Regions from separate parts of the Chondromyces crocatus genome, predicted to be linked through region 3. Evidence: predicted binding sites of a transcription regulator. Region 3 holds the regulator's gene; each other region holds the start of a gene.
What was found. The regulator HrcA, encoded in region 3, represses chaperone genes, less so after heat shock. The targets are predictions, from matches to a motif close to GNTAGCACTCNCCNNNGGNGAGTGCTANC.

Region 1: the regulator HrcA is predicted to act here: its motif matches at 2,484-2,512, upstream of groES (co-chaperone GroES).
Region 2: the regulator HrcA is predicted to act here: its motif matches at 2,460-2,488, upstream of CMC5_RS19180 (DUF3293 domain-containing protein).
Region 4: the regulator HrcA is predicted to act here: its motif matches at 1,976-2,004, upstream of groES (co-chaperone GroES).

Annotation. Positions count from the first base shown of each region.
Region 1 is NZ_CP012159.1:4,928,645-4,933,387, forward strand. Features, by position in the region: gene CMC5_RS18245 (GNAT family N-acetyltransferase) at 1-501, shown strand, start outside; gene CMC5_RS18250 (hypothetical protein) at 561-875, opposite strand; gene CMC5_RS18255 (hypothetical protein) at 987-1,829, opposite strand; tRNA gene CMC5_RS18260 (tRNA-Glu) at 2,031-2,105, opposite strand; tRNA gene CMC5_RS18265 (tRNA-Gln) at 2,142-2,212, opposite strand; gene groES (co-chaperone GroES) at 2,669-2,959, shown strand; gene groL (chaperonin GroEL) at 3,046-4,734, shown strand.
Region 2 is NZ_CP012159.1:5,189,577-5,194,319, forward strand. Features, by position in the region: gene CMC5_RS19165 (GldG family protein) at 1-494, opposite strand, end outside; gene CMC5_RS19170 (ABC transporter permease) at 494-1,240, opposite strand; gene CMC5_RS19175 (ABC transporter ATP-binding protein) at 1,237-2,277, opposite strand; gene CMC5_RS19180 (DUF3293 domain-containing protein) at 2,492-2,959, shown strand; gene CMC5_RS19185 (hypothetical protein) at 3,075-3,515, shown strand; gene CMC5_RS19190 (response regulator transcription factor) at 3,583-4,389, opposite strand; gene CMC5_RS19195 (sensor histidine kinase) at 4,386-4,743, opposite strand, start outside.
Region 3 is NZ_CP012159.1:12,723-17,465, reverse strand. Features, by position in the region: gene CMC5_RS00055 (RluA family pseudouridine synthase) at 11-1,159, shown strand; gene hrcA (heat-inducible transcriptional repressor HrcA) at 1,196-2,254, opposite strand; gene CMC5_RS00045 (extensin family protein) at 2,424-3,284, shown strand; gene CMC5_RS00040 (hypothetical protein) at 3,390-4,394, shown strand; gene CMC5_RS00035 (Fur family transcriptional regulator) at 4,524-4,743, shown strand, end outside.
Region 4 is NZ_CP012159.1:10,039,897-10,044,639, forward strand. Features, by position in the region: gene CMC5_RS48150 (response regulator) at 1-278, opposite strand, end outside; gene CMC5_RS36300 (NAD-dependent epimerase/dehydratase family protein) at 211-1,212, shown strand; gene groES (co-chaperone GroES) at 2,129-2,419, shown strand; gene groL (chaperonin GroEL) at 2,458-4,086, shown strand; gene CMC5_RS36320 (TrmH family RNA methyltransferase) at 4,299-4,743, opposite strand, start outside.

The DNA.
Region 1 (4,743 bases), 4.9 Mb from region 3:
ACGCTGAGTGAGCTCCCGACGGAGGGCGCAGAGGCGATCGTGCAAGAGGTTCAAGCGATGCAGGAGGTCGCTGGACTGGCTCCGCTGCCAGGCTGGTATCTGCGGGGGGCCGATGGGCAGGCGCTGACCTTGATCCTGCGGGACCGGGCGGGGCGCCTGGCGGGGTCGGCCACGGTCGGTGCGGCGACGAGCACGGAAGAGCGTGGGGCGAGTGTCGTGCGAGAACCCCAGCTTGCGCTGATGAGCGTCGAGGTTTCTCCGGCGAGGCCGCCCGAGGGAATGGGCGTGCTGGTCAATCACTGCCTGCGCCAGGACGCGCGGGGTCGTGGTCTCGGCGTCCTGCTTTCCAGCGAAGCGCTGCGTGCGGCGTGCGAGCGCTTCTCGCTCCAGAGCTTGGTGGCCATCACCGCCGAGCACGACGACAGGGCACGACGGATCGCCCGTCGCTGCGGGTTCTCTCCGCACCCCAGCGAGGGCGTGGTCTTCGTGGAGGGGACGTAGAGCCCCTCTCGACCTCCCCTTTCCGATCGCCAGGGACAGGCCTTGGGTGCGCTGTGCTCTCAGCTGGAGGCGAGAATGCGGAGGAGGCCGGCTTCGATGTCGCGGTGCCGTCGCACGCGGGCACCCAGGGAGATCAGGTAGTACACATCCCGACCCAGACCGAGGGGGGACGCGTAGAGGTCCTCGCCGCAGGTGAAGGCCTCGAGGAGCTCATCACTGGGGGCGGGGTCCGGACCGAGGCGAGCGCGGTGGGTGCCCAGCGCCGCGAGCTGCTCGAGGTCGCAGGCGTGGCCGGCGCCACCGACCAGCAGGCCATGGTGGTCGGCGAGCGCGGTCGCCTGCGCCCCGCTCCGGGTCGCGGCTGCTTCCAGCAACAGAGAAACGGCTTCCCGGGGAAGGGAACTTCGACGGGTACGGCGCTCGAGCATGCTGACCTCCGAGCGGACTTTGCCGCGGAGGTCAGCGCTCCTCCAAAAGAATGGAGATCACGGACGGGGGAGCCGGGCGATGGGGATGCGCTGTCGACCCGCCGGGAGCAGCTCCGGCAAGCCCGTCACCCACAGGTGCTCTCCCGCCTCGATGCGCGCCTGAAGGGCCTCGAGCGCCCCGTTGTCTTCCCCGTCGACCCAGCGCTCCGGGGGAGGGGAGGGGAGCGCGTTGCCCGGCTCCCCCGCGAGGTGTCGGAGGGCTCGGTCATCGACCGTGACCTCGTACGTGAGGCTCGCGGGGTAGGTGTGCGCTGGGGTCCACGCCGTCAGCAGCCGGAGCGGACCCATGCGGGCGTGGAGACGCAGAGCCCGACTGTTCCACTGGGTGACCCCGATCTGGCGTCTGGCGTTGAAGACCTTGAGGGCGACCGCCTTGGTCAGGCGCCCGATCCCACGGAGGGCGTCGTCCGCGGACAGGTCGCGCAAGCTGCAGAGGTTGTGACCGACCCAGGTCCCTGGTGTGAGCGTCGGTATCGCGACGTACATCGACAAGGGGACGAGTCCAGCGTACCCGGTCGGGATCTGAAGGTGCTCGGCCACCTTCCTCGGCAAAGCATCGGCGCGCTTGCCCAACCCCACGATGCCTCCCGGCAGCTCGGCGGCGTCGTAGAAGACCCAGCGGGGCATGGGCATCCCCTCCGGGCCGAACGTCGCCGCATCGAGCGCGGAGAGCAGATCCAGGAAGGATGATGCTTCGCGACGAAGCGGATCGATGATGCCATCGCGCGCTGGCTGGAGCCCGAAGGGCTGCAGGTCGAAGTGAGCGCGGTTCTCTGGCGTCGCGACCAGGAACAGCTCCAGCTCCTCGAGAAGCCGCGCATTGTCTACGTGCAGCGTCATCAAGCCTCCTCGCGTGAGATGCCTGCCCGGCACCCCGCAGAAAAGCCAGCAACGACGCTGACACGGACGACGAAACCTCCGCTCGCCACCTGGACGAGGAGAGAGCCGTGTCGTTGCTTTACTGGGCCACGGCAGTGCTCAGGTGTTGAAGCCACCTGAGCAGGTCTACTGCATGCAGCCCGGAAGCGTTTCAGGAAAAAGTGGCGATCCCAGCGGGAATTGAACCCGCGTTACCGACGTGAGAGGCCGGCGTCCTAACCGCTAGACGATGGGACCACTGAGCTAGCCAGTGCAGAGCACTGGATTGCTTCGCTGGGGGACAAGGATTCGAACCTTGATAGCCAGAGCCAGAATCTGGCGTCCTGCCATTAGACGATCCCCCAAGGGGCGTCGGAACTTGTTTCAATCAGCGCCGACGGGCCGCGATATCTACTCGTTCTGGCGTCCCTGTCAACGGGAAAAATGGATCGGACGTTGAAGCCTGGGCGGTTCTGCGGGAATTCGCGGGTGATGACCGCCTGCTGCCCGACGGGGTGGAGCCCCCTTCCCGACGGCCCGGACGATGCCCCTGACGCACGGGCGAGGAGGTTTTTCTGAGCCCGGCTCGTTCTGTCTCTTGACCTAGCGCGTGATCGATTTACCTTCCGCGCGACTTTTGGCCACCAGCCAGGGAGAGTGCCAATCGCCCAGAGTTTCAGCGGCTTGGCGCTGCTGAACGGTCGGTCCCAGCTCCGAACGCAGTTGAAGAGCAAGGTTCCGGTCGCCCGATTCGGGTCTCGTTGGGTTGTCGGGTGTGGGGCACACCTGTGGTTCTGGTGGGGAAGATGTAGGAGGGCACCATGAAGATCAGGCCGCTGCAGGACAGGATCGTGGTCAAGCGTCTGGAGGGAGAGACGAAGACCAAGGGGGGGATCATCATCCCCGACTCGGCCAAGGAGAAGCCCATCGAGGGCCAGGTCGTGGCCGTGGGGAACGGGAAGGTTCTCAAGAACGGCAAGAACCGCCCGCTCGAGGTGAGCGTCGGTGATGTGGTCCTGTTCGGGAAGTACAGCGGGACCGAGGTGAAGATCGATGGCGAGGAGCATGTGCTGCTCCGTGAGGATGACATCCTCGCCGTGACGCAAAAGTAAGCCGCGGCGCTGTCTGTCGTCGCCATTGGAAGAGTTGGAACCGCAATCGCGCGGCCGGATGGGCTGCGACGAAGGGAAGTGAGATCATGTCTGCCAAGGAGATTGTCTACAGCCGCAGCGCTCGGGCCTCGATCCTGAGGGGCGTCAACACGCTCGCCGACGCCGTCAAGGTGACCCTCGGTCCCAAGGGCCGGAACGTCGTGATCGAGAAGAGCTGGGGCTCTCCCGTGGTGACCAAGGACGGGGTCACCGTGGCCAAGGAGATCGAGCTTCACGGCAAGCTCGAGAACATGGGGGCGCAGATGGTGCGCGAGGTCGCCTCCAAGACCAGCGATCGGGCTGGCGACGGCACCACGACGGCCACCGTACTGGCTCAGGCGATCTACGCTGACGGCCTTCGCCTCGTCGAGGCGGGTCACAACCCGATGGGTCTGAAGCGCGGCATCGACGCCGCCGTCGAGAAGGTGCTCCAGTCGATCCATGACAGCGCCACGCCGACGCGCGACAAGGCGCAGATCGCCCAGGTTGCCACCATCAGCGCCAACGGCGATCGCGAGATCGGCGAGATCCTCGCCGAGGCGATGGAGAAGGTGGGCAAGGAAGGCGTCATCACCGTCGAAGAGAACAAGCGGATGACGACGGAGCTCGACACCGTCGACGGGATGCAGTTCGACCGTGGGTACCTGTCGCCCTACTTCGTGACCGACGCCGACAAGATGCGGACCGTGATGAACGACCCGCTCATCCTCGTCCACGAGAAGAAGATCGCCGCGATGGCCGATCTCCTCCCCCTCCTCGAGCAGGTCGTGAAGCAGGGCCGTGAGCTCCTGATCATCGCCGAGGACATCGAGGGTGAGGCCCTCGCGACCCTCGTGGTGAACCGGCTGCGTGGCACCATCAAGGTGGCTGCCGTGAAGGCGCCCGGGTTCGGCGATCGCCGCAAGGAGATGCTCAAGGACATCGCGATCCTGACGGGCGCCACGGCGTTCATGGAGGATCTCGGCCAGAAGCTCGAGAGCGCCACCGTGCACGATCTCGGGACGGCCAAGCGCGTCGAGATCGACAAGGACAACACGGTCATCGTCGACGGCGCCGGCGACAAGACGGCCATCAAGGGCCGCATCGAGTCGATCCGGAAGCAGATCGGCGACACGTCGAGCGACTACGACCGCGAGAAGCTCCAGGAGCGCCTGGCCAAGCTCGCTGGCGGCGTCGCCGTGGTGCGCGTCGGTGCCGCGACCGAGACGGAGATGAAGGAGAAGAAGGCGCGCGTCGAGGATGCCCTCCACGCCACCCGCGCTGCCGTCGAAGAAGGCATCGTCGTCGGTGGTGGTGTGGCGCTGCTCCGTGCCGCAGCGTCGCTCGACGCGCTGTCCTTCGACGACGAGCGCAAGGTGGGTGTCGGCATCGTCCGGCGCTCGCTCGAAGCCCCCATCCGTCAGATCTCGAAGAACGCCGGGCTCGAGGGCTCCGTCGTGGTCGAGAAGGTCCGCGCGGGGCAAGGCCACTTCGGCTTCAATGCCGCGACGGACACCTACGAAGATCTGATGGCCGCTGGCGTGATCGATCCCGCCAAGGTCGTCCGCCACGCGCTCGCCAATGCGGCGAGCGTCTCGGGCCTGATGCTGACCACCGAAGCCTTGATCGCCGAGAAGCCGAAGAAGGAGAAGGCGGCCGCCGGTCCCGGCGGTGGTGGCGGCATGGGCGGCATGGGCGGCATGGGCGGCATGGGCGGCATGGGCGGCATGGGCGGCATGGGCGACTTCGATATGTGATGAGCGGTC
Region 2 (4,743 bases), 5.2 Mb from region 3:
CGGAGATCTTCCTCATCCTCGACGGCGACGAGATCACGCGCCGTGAGGTAGTGAGGGCGGTCGCCTCGCGCGACGATCACCACGGCATCCGTGATGATCTGACCCTCGTCGGTCTTGCCAGCGACCACCCCGAAGCGCTGCTGGACGGCGAGAAACTCGGCCGGATGGTTGTCGGGGTCGGTGTACTGCACCTGAAGGCGTCTGGTCTCTCCGCTGTAGGCTTCGAGCAGGTGCCGGATCGACAGATTGAGTGGATCGCTGGCGGGCAGAAGTACGTAGACGTTGATCGGCTCCTCGAGCGCTCTCAGCGTCTGCACGGTGGCATCGCTCAGGGTGTACAGGCCGCCCCGCGTCCAGTCCCATCGCTTGTAGTGCCGGGAGGCGAGCACGTTGACCAGCACCGCGAGCACCATCGCGGCGATGATGCCGGCGCTCGCGGAGAGCTTGGTCAGCAACGGCGTACCGTGTCGGGCGTGAGACGTGCGCTCGGACATCACCCCCACCTCCAGGCATCGACCGCGCGCACCGTGATGAACAAGGGAAGCGCGATGAGCGTCGCATCGAACGTGAGACGACGCAGGTCGACGATCCCCCTAGAAAAGTCATTCATCTGAGTCCACACCGAGAGGTACGCGCACAGATCGTGGACCGGGCCGCTGGGGACGATGAACTCCCCGATCCCGAGCATGAACAGCGCAACCAGTGTCATGGTGCTGAGCCCCGCGGCGAGCACCTGGCTGCTCGACATGGCAGAGGTCATCGTGCCGATCGCGAGATAGCCTCCGCCCACCAGGATGAGCCCCAGGTACGAGGCCCCCACCACACGCCAATCGACCTCGCCCGTCTGCTGGATGAGCACCAGGTAGAGCAGCGTTGGCGCCCACATGACGATGTACGTCACCAGGGCCGCGAGGTACTTGGCGAGCACGACGCCGGTCGTCCCCACCGGAGCCGTGAGCAGCGCCTCGATGGTCCCGCTCCGTCGCTCCTCGGCGAAGAGCCGCATAGTGAGCAGCGGACAGATGAAGAGGAGTGGCAGGTAAAGAAAGATCGTCTGTCCGAAGAAGCTCTGCACTGGCCCACCATCGGCTGCGAGATCGGCCTGGTTGGCGAAGTGAGTGACGATCAGGAAGAAATGCAGGCCTTGTACGACCAGGAAGGCCGTGAGCAGCACCCAGGCCAGGGGCGTGACGAAGAGCGAGAACAGCTCTCGCTTGAAGATGGGCCAGAAGCCTCTCATCGCTTCCCCTTTTTGCTCTTCCGGGGAGGCGTCGGCGTCCCAGGCACGCTCCCCGTGGACGCGCCTGGCTCGTGCGGGAGCGCTGCGTGAGTAGATTCGCCTCGTGTCAGCTCGGAGAAGACCTGCTCGAGCGACTCCGCACGATGGGAGATGGAGCGGATGCCGATGTCGGCTCCCACGAGTGCGCGCACCACGGCTTCGGTGACCTCACCCGCATCCACCTCTTGATCGAGCTCGACCTCGACACTCCCGGTGGCGTCGTCGCTGAATGCTGACGGCGTGAGCACGGTACGCACGCCCGTGACGGCGCGCGCTGCTGCAACCGCTCGCTCCGTGTCACCCCTGACGGCGAGGCACACGGCGGGTGGGCGACGCATCGCACGGATCTCGTCGATGGTCCCCTCGGCCACCAGACGTCCCCGGGAGATGACGATCGCGCGGGAACAGGTCGCTTCGACTTCCGAAAGGATATGCGTCGACAGCAGCACGGTGCGGTCGTCACCCAAGCGCCGGATCAGCGCGCGAACCTCGCGGATCTGGTTCGGATCGAGCCCTGCGGTGGGCTCGTCCAGGATGAGCAGGGGAGGGTCGCTCACGAGCGCATCTGCAAGGCCGACGCGCTGACGATACCCCTTGGAGAGGTGGCCGATCGGGGTGCTTGCGACGTGCTCGACGCCTGCGTCCCGCATCGCCCGTTCCACTGCACTGCGGCGAGCGGCACGCGGCACCAGCTTCAGCTCGGCGCGGAACGTGAGATACTCGGAGACGCGCATCTCCGGGTACAGCGGTGAGGTCTCGGGCATGTAGCCGAGCGCCGCTCGCGCTTTCAGTGGATCGTCGACGAGATCGTGCCCCGCGACGCTGACCCGCCCGCTCGTCGCACCCAGGAAGCCTGCGAGGATGCGCAGGGTGGTGCTCTTGCCGGCACCATTGGGGCCAAGGAATCCTACAATCTCACCCCGGTCGACCTTGAAGCTGATGTCGTCGACCGCCAGGTGGGTGCCGTACCGTTTGGAGAGGTGCTCGACCTCGATCATGGGTTCCGGGGCCTGGGGCGACGCAGGCTCATCCAGCGAAAGCCCTCTGGCGTTGCGCAACGGCTTAGCGCACCCTCCGGAGCAAAGGAAGCGGCCCTCTCGGACACCACCTCCTTCCATCCCCGAGTGTATCGGGGCATAACCCAGCGTTTCCTGGCGTCTAGCCAGGGTCGGGACTCTCTGATAACCCTCGCCCGGCGTTCGGGCAAAACCGATGGATCAAGCGCTTCTTCGTTCGTATTTCTCCACGATCTACGAGTTGCCGACCGCGAATGGCCCACTGCGGGCCTCGCTCGACGGCGAGATCGTCCAGGATCAGTCGTTGCTGCCCGAGCTGCTCAACCGGAAGTTCGCCGTGCTCACGGCCTACAATCCCCGGTCGATGCTGATCCCCCGGCGCGTCAACGATCAGCGCCACATGGTCCTGCGCGACCTGCTGATCCTCGGCTGCTACCGGGTCGAACCTTGCGTGGGTTCCGAGGCGGAGCCGGAGGGCGTGTGGCGTGAGCCTGCGTGGCTCGTCCACGGGATGGATCGGGACGAGGCCATCTCGTTTGGCCGTGTGTTCCGGCAAAACACCGTCGTTTTCGCACAGAATGGCCGGCCAGAGCTGATCATCACCGATCCGACGGCCGATGACATCGGAAGAACTTTTCAAGGGAACTGGCGGGTTCGCGCCTGACCGCATGCCCTGCGCAGGGCAGGACGGCAGCCTGTCGCGAAATATCGTTTCATCCCGAACCACTTCGCGGCTAAGCGAAGGTGCGCGCGATCCATATCCAGGAGAGGACAGCAGAATGCGGGATCAGGTCATCAAGGCGGCGCTCCTCGTCGGGGCCGGGCTCCTCGCCCTCGTGACCGGCTGTGGGCAGAACAAGATCTCCGAGTGCAATGCCCTCATCGAGGTCATCAACAAAGGCGTTCAGAGCCTCGAGAAGGGCCAGAAGGCCAACCCGGACCCCACCGGTGCTGCCGACCTGAAGGTGATGGCCGACGCCATGGAGAAAGTGGCGGCGGATGCCGCGGTGGTGAAGCTGACCCTCCCGGAACTGCAGAAGTTCTCGACCGACTATCAGGGCATGGCCAGAGAGGTCTCCAAGGCAGCGCGCGACATGGCAGCTGCCGCCGAGGCGAAGGACCCGGACAAGATCAACGTCGCGCAGGCCGCGATGGAGAAGGCCGTCAAGCAAGAGGACCCTCTCGTCGACGGCATCAACAAGTTCTGTCAGGCGCCCTGAGGCGCGCCGCGCCATCTCTTCCGACGGAGGAGGCTACGCCAGGAGAGCCTCCTCCGCACGTCGTGCTTCAAGCGATGAAACGGTAACCAACGCCGCGTACCGTGATGATGTGTCGCGGTGCGGCGGGGTTCTCCTCCAGCTTGCTTCGTAGCTGGAGGATGAAATTGTCGATGGTTCGCGTGGTCCCGTGGTGAGCCGGTCCCCAGACGCGCGCCTGGATCTGCTCTCGTGACAGCACGCGGCCGGACGACTCGACGAGACAGAGGAGCACGTCGAACTCGGTGGCCGTCAGCTCCACCAGCGTCCCCCCTCGCCGCACTTCCCGCGTGTCGCGGTTGATCTCCACCTCACCCGAGCGGAGCATCGAGCCGTCCGGCCTGGCGATGGCATCGCGGCGCAACACGGCCTTCACGCGAGCGAGCATCTCGGCGAGTCCAAACGGCTTGGTGATGTAGTCCTCGGCGCCGAGCTCCAGGCCCATCACCTTGTCCATTTCGGCACCCCGCGCCGACAGCAGGATGACCGGAAGCACATGACCTTCGGCGCGGAGGATGCGCAGCAGCTCGAAGCCATTCAGCCGTGGCAACATCAGGTCGAGGATCAGGAGATCGAAGTCATTCGACCGGGCCAGGGACAGGCCCTGCTCTCCGTCCTTGGCCACGGTGACCTGGTAGCCCTCGGCCTGCAGGTTCATCTCGAGCCCCATGGCGATGCTGTCGTCGTCTTCGACGACGAGGAGCCTACGCGCCGACGCGAGCCTGCGAGCCGTGGTGTCGTTGAAGACGTTCCCTCGCTCGGATCCAGCGATGCGGCGGCTGGGGTTCACGCTTGTCACGGCGGCTTCGTCTCCGTCTCCCTGGGTCGGGTGCTTCATGCGGGCTGGCTTCCTGTGACGGCCTGGGATCGTGATGAGAGCTTGCTGGGCAAGATCAACGTGAAGGTACTGCCCTTCCCCGGTTCGCTGTCGACCGTGATCCTGCCGCGGTGTGCTCTCATCACGTGCCGCACGATCGAGAGCCCGAGGCCAGAACCTTCTTGCTGCCTCGCGAGGAGGTCGTCGACGCGGTAAAATTTCTCGAAGATTCGCTTGTGTTCGCGGCGTGCGATCCCCTTGCCATTGTCGCGAACCGAGATCGATACGCCCTTGGGGATGGCCACCACGTTCACGCCGATCCACCGCGGTGAACCCCCGTACTTGTAGGCGTTCGACAGCAGGTTCACGAGCGAG
Region 3 (4,743 bases):
CCCTTCATTCATGCGCCGACGACCTTCCGATCGCTCCCACAAGGTGACCCCTGATGAGACCTTCCCCGCCGGGGAGAAGGCCGAGGAGACCTTCCCCGCCGGGGAGAAGGCCGAGGAGGCCGAGGCGGTGCCTGAGCCGCTCGGTGGACCCACCGAGGCCGCCGAAAAGTTGCCCGGCGCGCCCCGGGATCCGGAGGCCCCCTTGCGGGATGGGGAGTGGGTCGTGCCCAGGGAGCTCGGAGGCAAGCCGCTGGACGGCGCCGTGCGCTCGCTGCTCGGGGTGACCTGGGCAGAGGCGCGGCGGCTGGTCGCGTCCGGCAAGATCCGGGTCGGCGAGGCGGTGGTCACGGACGCGCGACGCCTCGTCGGCCGGGGGTCCACGCTGTCGCTCCGGCTGCGGGCGCCGCGTCCCGAGACGACGCGCCGGAAGCAGGCCGAAGGGGAACTCTTGGTCCATGTGGACGCGGCGGTGGTGGTGGTGAACAAGCCCGCCGGCATCAGCACCGTGCCCTTCGGCGACGAACCTTCCGAGGAGATGACGCTGGACGCGCTGGTGCGCGACGTGCTGTCCCATCGGGATCACATCCGCGGCCGCGCGCCGCTCGGCGTGGTGCACCGCCTGGACAAAGGTACCAGTGGGCTGCTGGTCTTCGGGCGGACGGTGGCCGCGAAGCAGCACCTGAGCCAGCAGCTCCGCCAGCACACCACCCACCGGCGCTACCTGGCCATCGCGCACGGCGTGGTGCGGTCGGGCACGGTGAAGTCGTACCTCGTCGAGAACCGAGGCGACGGCCTGCGGGGGTCGGCGTCGCGAGGGATGCGCGAAGGGCAGGTGGCGGTGACCCACGTCGAAGCCCTGGAGGTGCTGCCCGGAGGCGCGACGCTGGTGGCCTGCCGGCTGGAGACCGGAAGGACACACCAGATCCGGATCCACCTTGCCGAGCGCGGCAATCCGATCGTGGGGGAGCAGGTCTACGTGCGGGACTACCCCGGGGAGAAACTCCTCGCACCGCGCCCGATGCTGCACGCCGCGGAGCTCGGCTTCGTGCATCCGTCGACGGGGCGCGCGATGCGCTTCGACATCCCGCCTCCCCCGGACTTCGTGAAGGTCCTCGAGCGGCTGCGCAGGGCAGGGACGGGAGGGACGGGGACGGGCTGACCCGACCGGGGCGTCGAGGCATCCCGCTGCGGGCGTTCAGCGCGGCAGCCGCGCTCGGGCTTCGCTCACGGCGGCAGCGGTCGCGTCGACGAGGGGCATCACCCGCGCGTAGTCCATGCGCGTCGGCCCGATCACGCCGACCGTGCCCGCGATGCGACCGTTCTCCGTGTAAGGAGCCGCGACCACGCTGAGCTGTCCTCCGGCCATCCCGGCCTCGCTTCCGACGAAGACGGCGATGGCGCCGCTGCCCGCGGCAAGGGTGCGATCCAGCAGGTCGAGGATCTCTTCGCGCTCCTCCAGCGCCTTCATGAGCATCTTCAAGCGTTCCACGTCCGCGTACTCCGGCAGATCGAGGAGGCGGTTCTGTCCCTCGATGACGACCTCGCCGCGCCGGACCATGTCCGCGGTCGCGAGCTGACCCAGCTCGAAGGCCCGTCGCCGCAGGGTATCCAGCTCGTGGCGTTCGTCGGCGAGGCGACGGGCGAAGATGTCGCGGACCTCGCCGAGCGTGCGCCCTCCGATGACGTCGGCGAGGAGGTTGTGCATGCGCGACAGCTCCTCCTCGCTCACCGGTGCGTCGATGACGATGAAGCGGTTCTCCACGGTCCCGTCCGCGAAGACGAGGACGGCGAGGAGCTGGTTCGGGCGCGTGGCGATGAAGCGCAGCGTGGAGAGCGCGCGCACGGCGGTGCTCGGTGCGGCGATCACGGCGGCGGCGCCGGAGAGTTCGGAGAGGTAACGCCCGGTCTCGCGGAGGGGGTCGCTGGCGTGGCTGTAGATCTCCTGGAAGCGCGCCCCGAGTTCGGCCTGCTGCTGCGGCTGCACCGCGCGCACCTCGAGCAGCGTGTCGATGAACATCCGGAGCGCGCTGTCGGTGGGGACGCGGCCTGCCGAGGTGTGGGGTTGCTGCAGGTAGCCCGCCTCCTCGAGATCGGCGAGGACGTTCCTGATCGACGCTGCCGAGAGATCCAGCCCGTAGCGGCGCGCCAGCGTCCTGCTCCCCACGGGCATGCCCGTCGAGATGAACTCGGTCACCGCAGCGAGGAGAATCTTACGCGCGCGGACCGACAGGTCATGCTTCGACAGGTCACTCATGATGCAGCCACAGAGTCGCTCAGTGCTTTGATTTTTATAGCTTTCCCCGTGTACAGGTCAAACCTGGCGGTGAGCTGCCGACCCCGGGAGAGGTGGATGAGCTGATGGTCCGGCACACGCGAGATGCGACCCCACCCACCCGGCTTCTTCCAGCTGGCCTGTCCAGGTCATGAGGGGACGCCTCGTTTTCGTCATCGCTGCGGTTGTGGCCGTCCTCGTCAGCGCCTTCCCTGTCTCGGGGAAACCCAAGGTGCGCTACCGAGAGGGCTGGGCCGAGCATCCCTGGGCGCGGTACGCAGCGATGGCGGGGCCGCAGTGTGTGGCCACCTTGAGGCAGCGCGGTGTGCGCGCGCTCGCTGTCGAGGACGCGCCCGGTGTGCTCTCGCCCGTGCGGCTGCCCGAGGGGGCGGGCGGCGTGCTCTACCGGACGAGGGCGCCTGCGCATGTGCGTGCTCGTCACCCTGGTGAGGTGATGGACTGTCGCCTGGCGCTGGCATTGCAGGATTTCAGCGCCATCCTGCGAGCGCACGGCATCCGAGAGGTGGAGATCGCGTCGGCCTTTCGTCCACGCCGAGCCCGGAGCCCCCTGGGGCTGCACGAGCACCTGCTGCGGCACGAAGGCGGGTTGGCCGTGGATGTCCTGCGGTTCGGTGTCGGGACGGAAGAAGGCAACGAGAGGCCGAGCGGCAGCGCGTCGGACGACGGGAGGCCGAGCGGCAGCGCGTCGGGCCATGGGACCTCGGTCCACGAGACCTCGGGCCGTGGGACGTCGCATCGGGGGACGTCGGGGGGTGGAGGGCGAGCGTGGCTCGACGTGGAGCACGATTTCGGCGGGGTGATCGGGGCGCCGGTCTGCGGTGCGGGGCAGAATGCGCTCACTCCAGCGGGAAAAACGCTGCGGGCCATCGTTTGTGAGGCGGCCTCGCGCCACCTGTTCACCTCGATCCTCACCCCCAACTACGATCGAGCGCACAAAAACCACCTGCATCTCGAGGTGACGCCAGGCGTCCAATGGGAGCTCCTTCGTTAAGAAGGATGAGCGGCGTGACGCATCGGAGGTAAGCCGGCTATGTTTACGCGCGTGACCGCCCGAAAGTCTTCCCGAACCCGCGGAGCAGCACTGACGATCGCTGCCATGGCCGTGGCGACTTCGTTCGCGGGCTGCCCTTGCATCAGCGGCCCGGTCAACGCGAGCCCTGCGCTGCGGTGGTTCCTGTTCTCGAACTTCGGCGCCAGCAAGATATGCCCCGAGATGCTCAAGTCGGGGATGTCACTGAAGCTGCAGGACCGCTCACCGGCCATCGGGAGGTTCTTCCCGATGCAGTGCTCGTACAACGTCGACGACAGCACGAAGACGGTGACGGTGAACATCGGAGGGACGGGCTACGGCTACGTGATGCCCGCGAAGCGTGTGGGCTTCTCGCTGACGGCTTCGGTGGAGTACCGCCCCGACTTTCAGATCGCCGGAGACGACATCTACATCTGGGGAAAGCTGAACCGCGTGGTGCAGGGCCCCAACTTCCAGCTCGGCTACGTGGAGAACCCGGTGGTGGATGTGATGGCGAACGTGACGCCCTTCGGCAACATCGCCAACTTCCTCGGCAACCAGGTGGTCGCCGGGATGCTGAGCCAGGGCTTCACGGTGGTCTACAACGAGGACACCGGCAAGGAGTTCACCCTGGGGACGATCCTTCCACCAGCGAAGCCGCACCGACCTTTCGACGTGACCTCGACCTCGTACCTCACGTTTGCGAACGAGGTGATCGAGGTGAACGCGCAGCAGCGCGACTACCTGGGGCCGTTCGAGATCGTGGAGGCCGGGCAGTCCTTGTTCTTGAAGATCAGCACCGAGGGCGCGCCCGTGGACGTGATGATCGTCGACAAGGGAACAGGGGACGCTTGGCGCGAGGCCTACCAGACCGGCAAGCCACTCGGCCCGCCGATGGGGCCGGTGCAAGCGGGAGGTCCGCTGCAGCCTGGCACCGTGGACAGCCGGAGATACCCGCTGCGGCCGGGGCTCTACTACGTGGTGATCGACAACACGAGCGCCGCAGGGCTGGTCAGTCCGCCCGTGAACATCCTCAATCCGCTCGGTGGAACCGCGGCGCGTGTGAGCTACCTGGCGCAGCTCGTGGAGTGAATTCCTTGGAGCGTGGAGAGATTTCTCCGCTGATCGGAAGCTGAGGCGTTTTTCCACGCATCCCCACTTCGCGCCCAGCGTGGCGGACGCACTCTTGACGCGCCCTTCGGCCGCGGGATAACTCCCCCCATGGTCGTTGCACCGAACGAGGAGCGGGGAGCCCACGTCGATCCGGCCGCCCTCGAGGCGCTGCGTACGCGGTTGCAGACGTACATGGTGAAGAAGGGGCTGCGTTCGACCGCGCAACGTCGCCTGATCATCGACACGTTCTTCGAGGGGGCGCCCCACATGACCATCGAAGATCTGCTCCAGAAGGTGCGGAACCACGATCGGGGCATCGGCTACGCGA
Region 4 (4,743 bases), 1.4 Mb from region 3:
GCCGGCTCGTCCTCGGCTACCAGTACGCGAAGCGGCGCGGTGCTCGCAGCAGACATGATGGGCGGATGAGAGTACGTGGCGGCGGCTCGGTCAAGAGGGACGATTCCCCATCGATGCCGGGGTGAGCCTGCGCAGGTCACCGGGCAGGACCCGAACGGCGAGCGTGAAGAGCGCGCGTTCGGCGCTACATCAAGGCGATATGCTCGATGAATGAGCGAGATCGTCGCCGTCAGCGGAGCGTCTGGTTTCATCGGCTCGGCGCTCGTCAGGAAAATCATCGAGGGTGGTCGCGCGGTGCGAGCCCTGGTCGAGCCAGGCACGAGCACGCGAAACCTGGACGGACTCCCTCCGCACCAGATCGAGCTGGTTCCCGTGGATGTATGCGATCACGTGGGAATGGCCCGAGCCCTCGACGGCTGCGCAGCCTTTCATCACCTCGCCGCCGTCTACAAGACGTGGATGCCCGACCCGCGCCCGCTGTACCGGGTCAACGTCGAGGGCACCACGACCGCGCTGAACGCTGCGCGTGCAGCCCGCATTCCCCGCGTGGTGTTCACTTCTTCGATCGCAGCGATCGGCCTCCGCGACGATGGTGAGCCGAGCGACGAAACCGTGGCCTGGAACCTCCACACCATCGCCAGCGACTACGTGCTCACCAAGCACCTCTCCGAGCGCATCGCGCTGAGCTTCGCCGAAGCTGGCCTGCCCCTGGTCGTGGTGAACCCCGGCTTCCCCTTCGGCGCTGGCGACATCGGCCCCACGCCCACCGGCAGGTTCCTGCTGTCGCTCCTCCGTCACGAGACGCCCGCCCTGGGCGCCGGAGGCATCGCCGCCATCGACGTGGACGACGTCGCGGTCGGACACCTCACCGCAGAGACGCGCGGCCGCATCGGCGAGCGGTACATCCTCGCCAACCACAACGTGAGCTTCATCGAGCTGGCGCGCCTCGTCGAGGAGGTGGCTGGCGTCCCCGCGCCTCGGCTGCGCATCCCTGGGTGGGCGGGCCGTGGCGCCGCGCTCGCGATGGAGCTGTGGGCCGACCACGTGAGCCACACCGAGCCCCAGGCGACCTACCGCAGCATCCAGTACATCCAGCGCGCCGCCTACTTCGACGCCTCCAAGGCGCGTCGAGAACTCGACCTCCCCTGCACGCCCCTTCGCACCTCGATCGAGCGCGCCGTCACCTGGTTCCGCGCCCAGGGCATGGCCTGATCCCGAGCGCGCCTCCCTCCGGCCCCTCACCAGTCCCACCCCGCTCCACGACTCCCCGAAACGATCCGCTCGCCATTCCCTGTGCTCGACGAGACCTCGGAGCGTTCCGACCGTCGGTTTCCTGCGCTCGACGAGTCCTCGGAACGTTTCGACCGTCGGTTTCCTGCGCTCGACGAGTCCTCGGAACGTTTCGACCGTCGGTTTCCTGCGCTCGACGAGTCCTCGGAGCGTTCCGACCGTCGGTTTCCTGCACTCGACGAGTCCTCGGAACGTTTCGACCGTCGGTTTCCTGCGCTCGACGAGACCTCGGAGCGTTCCGACCGTCGGTTTCCTGCGCTCGACGAGACCTCGGAGCGTTCCGACCGTCGGTTTCCTGCGCTCGACGAGACCTCGGAGCGTTCCGATCGTCGGTTCCCTGCGCCTCACGACCCCTCGGAGCGTTCCGATCGTCGGTTCCCTGCGCCTCACGACCCCTCGGATGGCTCCCTCTCCGCAGGTGGCTCCCCGACCCCAAGCGAAGGGGCCCGCTCCCCTCACCCCATGAGGAAAGCCCGTCCCGTCCTCGGGGCCCCTGCCGCCATCCTGGCCACCCCCCTCCTTCCCTCGAGGAGCGAACCACGCTCCGGCTCGCGGGAAGATGTCCCTCGGAGCGGTCCAGGATGGCAGGAAACCTTTGCGATTTCGGTAACTTGTCGGATCCGTCAGAAATCCGCAGGGGGCTCCGCTTGACAGCCCCCCTCCACTGACTAAGTTGCCGGCGCTCGCTAGCACTCGCCCATGACGAGTGCTAGCAGCCCACTCAGAACGTAGTCACAACGAGGCGTCATGTCCGCCGGAGCACTCCGGCCGATGGGCGACCACCTCGTCCAGACATTTGGGGAGACGTCGGGATCGTCGTCCCCGGAGGGTTCCTATCATGAAGATCCGTCCGCTCCAGGACCGCGTGATCGTCAAGCGCATCAAGGAAGAAGAGAAGACCAAGGGGGGCATCATCATCCCCGACTCCGCCAAGGAGAAGCCGATCGAGGGCACCGTCGTGGCCGTCGGTAACGGCAAGGTCCTCGAGGACGGCTCGACTCGGAAGCTCGACCTGAAGGAGGGCGACCGCGTCCTCTTCGGCAAGTACTCGGGCACCGAGGTGAAGGTCGAAGGCGAGGAGCACCTGATCCTCCGCGAGGACGACATCCTCGGCGTCCTCGAGCAGTGATCCACGCGACCGACAAGGACTAGCAGGAGAGAACGACAATGGCTGCCAAGGAAATTTTCTACAACGAGTCGGCTCGCAGCTTGATCCTCGCTGGCGTGAACGCGCTGGCTGACGCGGTCAAGGTCACCCTCGGCCCCAAGGGCCGTAACGTGGTCATCGAGAAGAGCTTCGGCTCGCCCACGGTCACCAAGGACGGCGTCACCGTCGCCAAGGAGATCGAACTCGAGAACCGCTTCGAGAACATGGGCGCGCAGATGGTGCGCGAGGTCGCGTCGAAGACCAGCGACATCGCGGGCGACGGCACCACGACCGCCACCGTGCTCGCTCAGGCGATCTACCGCGAGGGCTCCAAGCTCGTCGCCGCCGGGCACAACCCGATGGAGATCAAGCGCGGCATCGACAAGGCCGTGGCCGCGATCGTCGAGCACCTGAAGAGTGTCTCCAAGCAGACCAAGGACGCGAAGGAGATCGCGCAGGTCGGCACGATCAGCGCCAACGGCGACGAGACGATCGGCAAGCTCCTCGCCGACGCGATGGAGAAGGTCGGCAAGGAAGGCGTGATCACGGTCGAGGAGGCGAAGAGCGCCGAGACGACGCTCGACGTGGTCGAGGGCATGCAGTTCGACCGTGGCTACCTCAGCCCCTACTTCGTGACCGATCCCGAGGCCATGAAGACGGTGATGGAGGACTGCTTCATCCTCATCTCGGAGAAGAAGATCTCCAACATGAAGGACCTCCTCCCGGTCCTCGAGGCGATTGCGAAGAGCCAGAAGCAGCTCCTCATCATCGCCGAGGACATCGAGGGCGAGGCGCTCGCGACGCTGGTCGTGAACAAGCTCCGCGGCACGCTGCACTGCGCGGCCGTGAAGGCCCCCGGCTTCGGTGATCGCCGCAAGGAGATGCTGAAGGACATCGCGATCCTGACCGACGGCCAGGTGATCGCGGAGGAGCTCGGCCTCAAGCTCGAGAACGTCACCATCAGCGATCTCGGCAAGGCCAAGACCGTCCTGATCGACAAGGACAACACCACGATCGTGGGCGGCGCTGGCAAGAAGGAGAAGCTCAAGGCTCGCCAGCAGGAGATCCGCGCTCAGATCGAGAACACCACCAGCGACTACGATCGCGAGAAGCTGCAGGAGCGCCTCGCCAAGCTCGTGGGCGGCGTGGCGGTGGTCAAGGTCGGCGCCGCGACCGAGACCGAGATGAAGGAGAAGAAGGCACGCGTCGAGGACGCGCTGCACGCGACCCGCGCTGCCGTCGAAGAGGGCATCGTGGCCGGCGGCGGCGTGGCGCTCATCCGCGCTCAGACCTCGCTCGAGGGCATCAAGCTCACCGACGAGCAGCGGTTCGGGGTGAACATCATCCGCCGCGCGATCGAGGAGCCCCTCCGCCAGATCACCACCAACGCGGGCGAGGAAGGCTCGATCGTGGTCCAGAAGGTCCGCGAGGGGAAAGACTCGTTCGGCTACAACGCGGCGACCGGCGAGTACGGCGACCTGCTGGCCATGGGCGTCATCGACCCGGTGAAGGTCGTGCGCTCCGCACTGCAGAACGCGGCGAGCGTCGCCAGCCTGATGCTGACCACCGAGGCGCTCATCGCCGAGCGGCCGAAGGACGAGAAGGCGCCGGCAGCTGGTGGCCACGGCGGCCACAGCCACGACTTCTGATCGTCGGCTGACTCGTCAGCGATGACGTAGAGAGGGGATCGCCACGGCGGTCCCCTCTTTCTTTTTGTTGGTGCGCTGGCACATCGGCTTGTTGGTGCGCCGGCACATCGGCTTGTTGGTGCGCCGGCACATCGGCGCACACTGCGACCACAGTGAGCGCTGCGAGCCGATGGCGATGGCGCTGCGATCTGGAGTGAGTGCGTGGAGCGCGCTCAGCCCCCGCCGCGAGGATCGTTCCGCCGGGCCCACTCGCACATCACCATGCCCGCAGCGATCGCCACGGGGTACGAGTGGTTGATGCCGTACATGGGGATGGCGATGACGTCGTGGCAGGCCGCCAGCAGCGCCGGCGGGATGCCGTCGTTCTCGCTGCCGAGCAGGAAGACCAGGCCAGAGGGAAAGGACGCTTCCCATAGCGTCTGCTTGGCGTGGTCGCGCTCCACGCCGATGAGGTGGCGGCCCTCGATGGCGGAGAGGAACGAGTCCTCGTCCGGGTGCTCGACGATGTTCTCGTACTTCTGCATGCCCATGGCGGCGCGCTCGTAATACGGCTCGCTGCCGATCAGGATGATCTCCCGCGCGAGAAACGAGTGCGCGGTGCGGATGATCGCGCCGATGTTGAAGGGGTTCTTGGCGCGGCAGATGGCGATGGAGAAG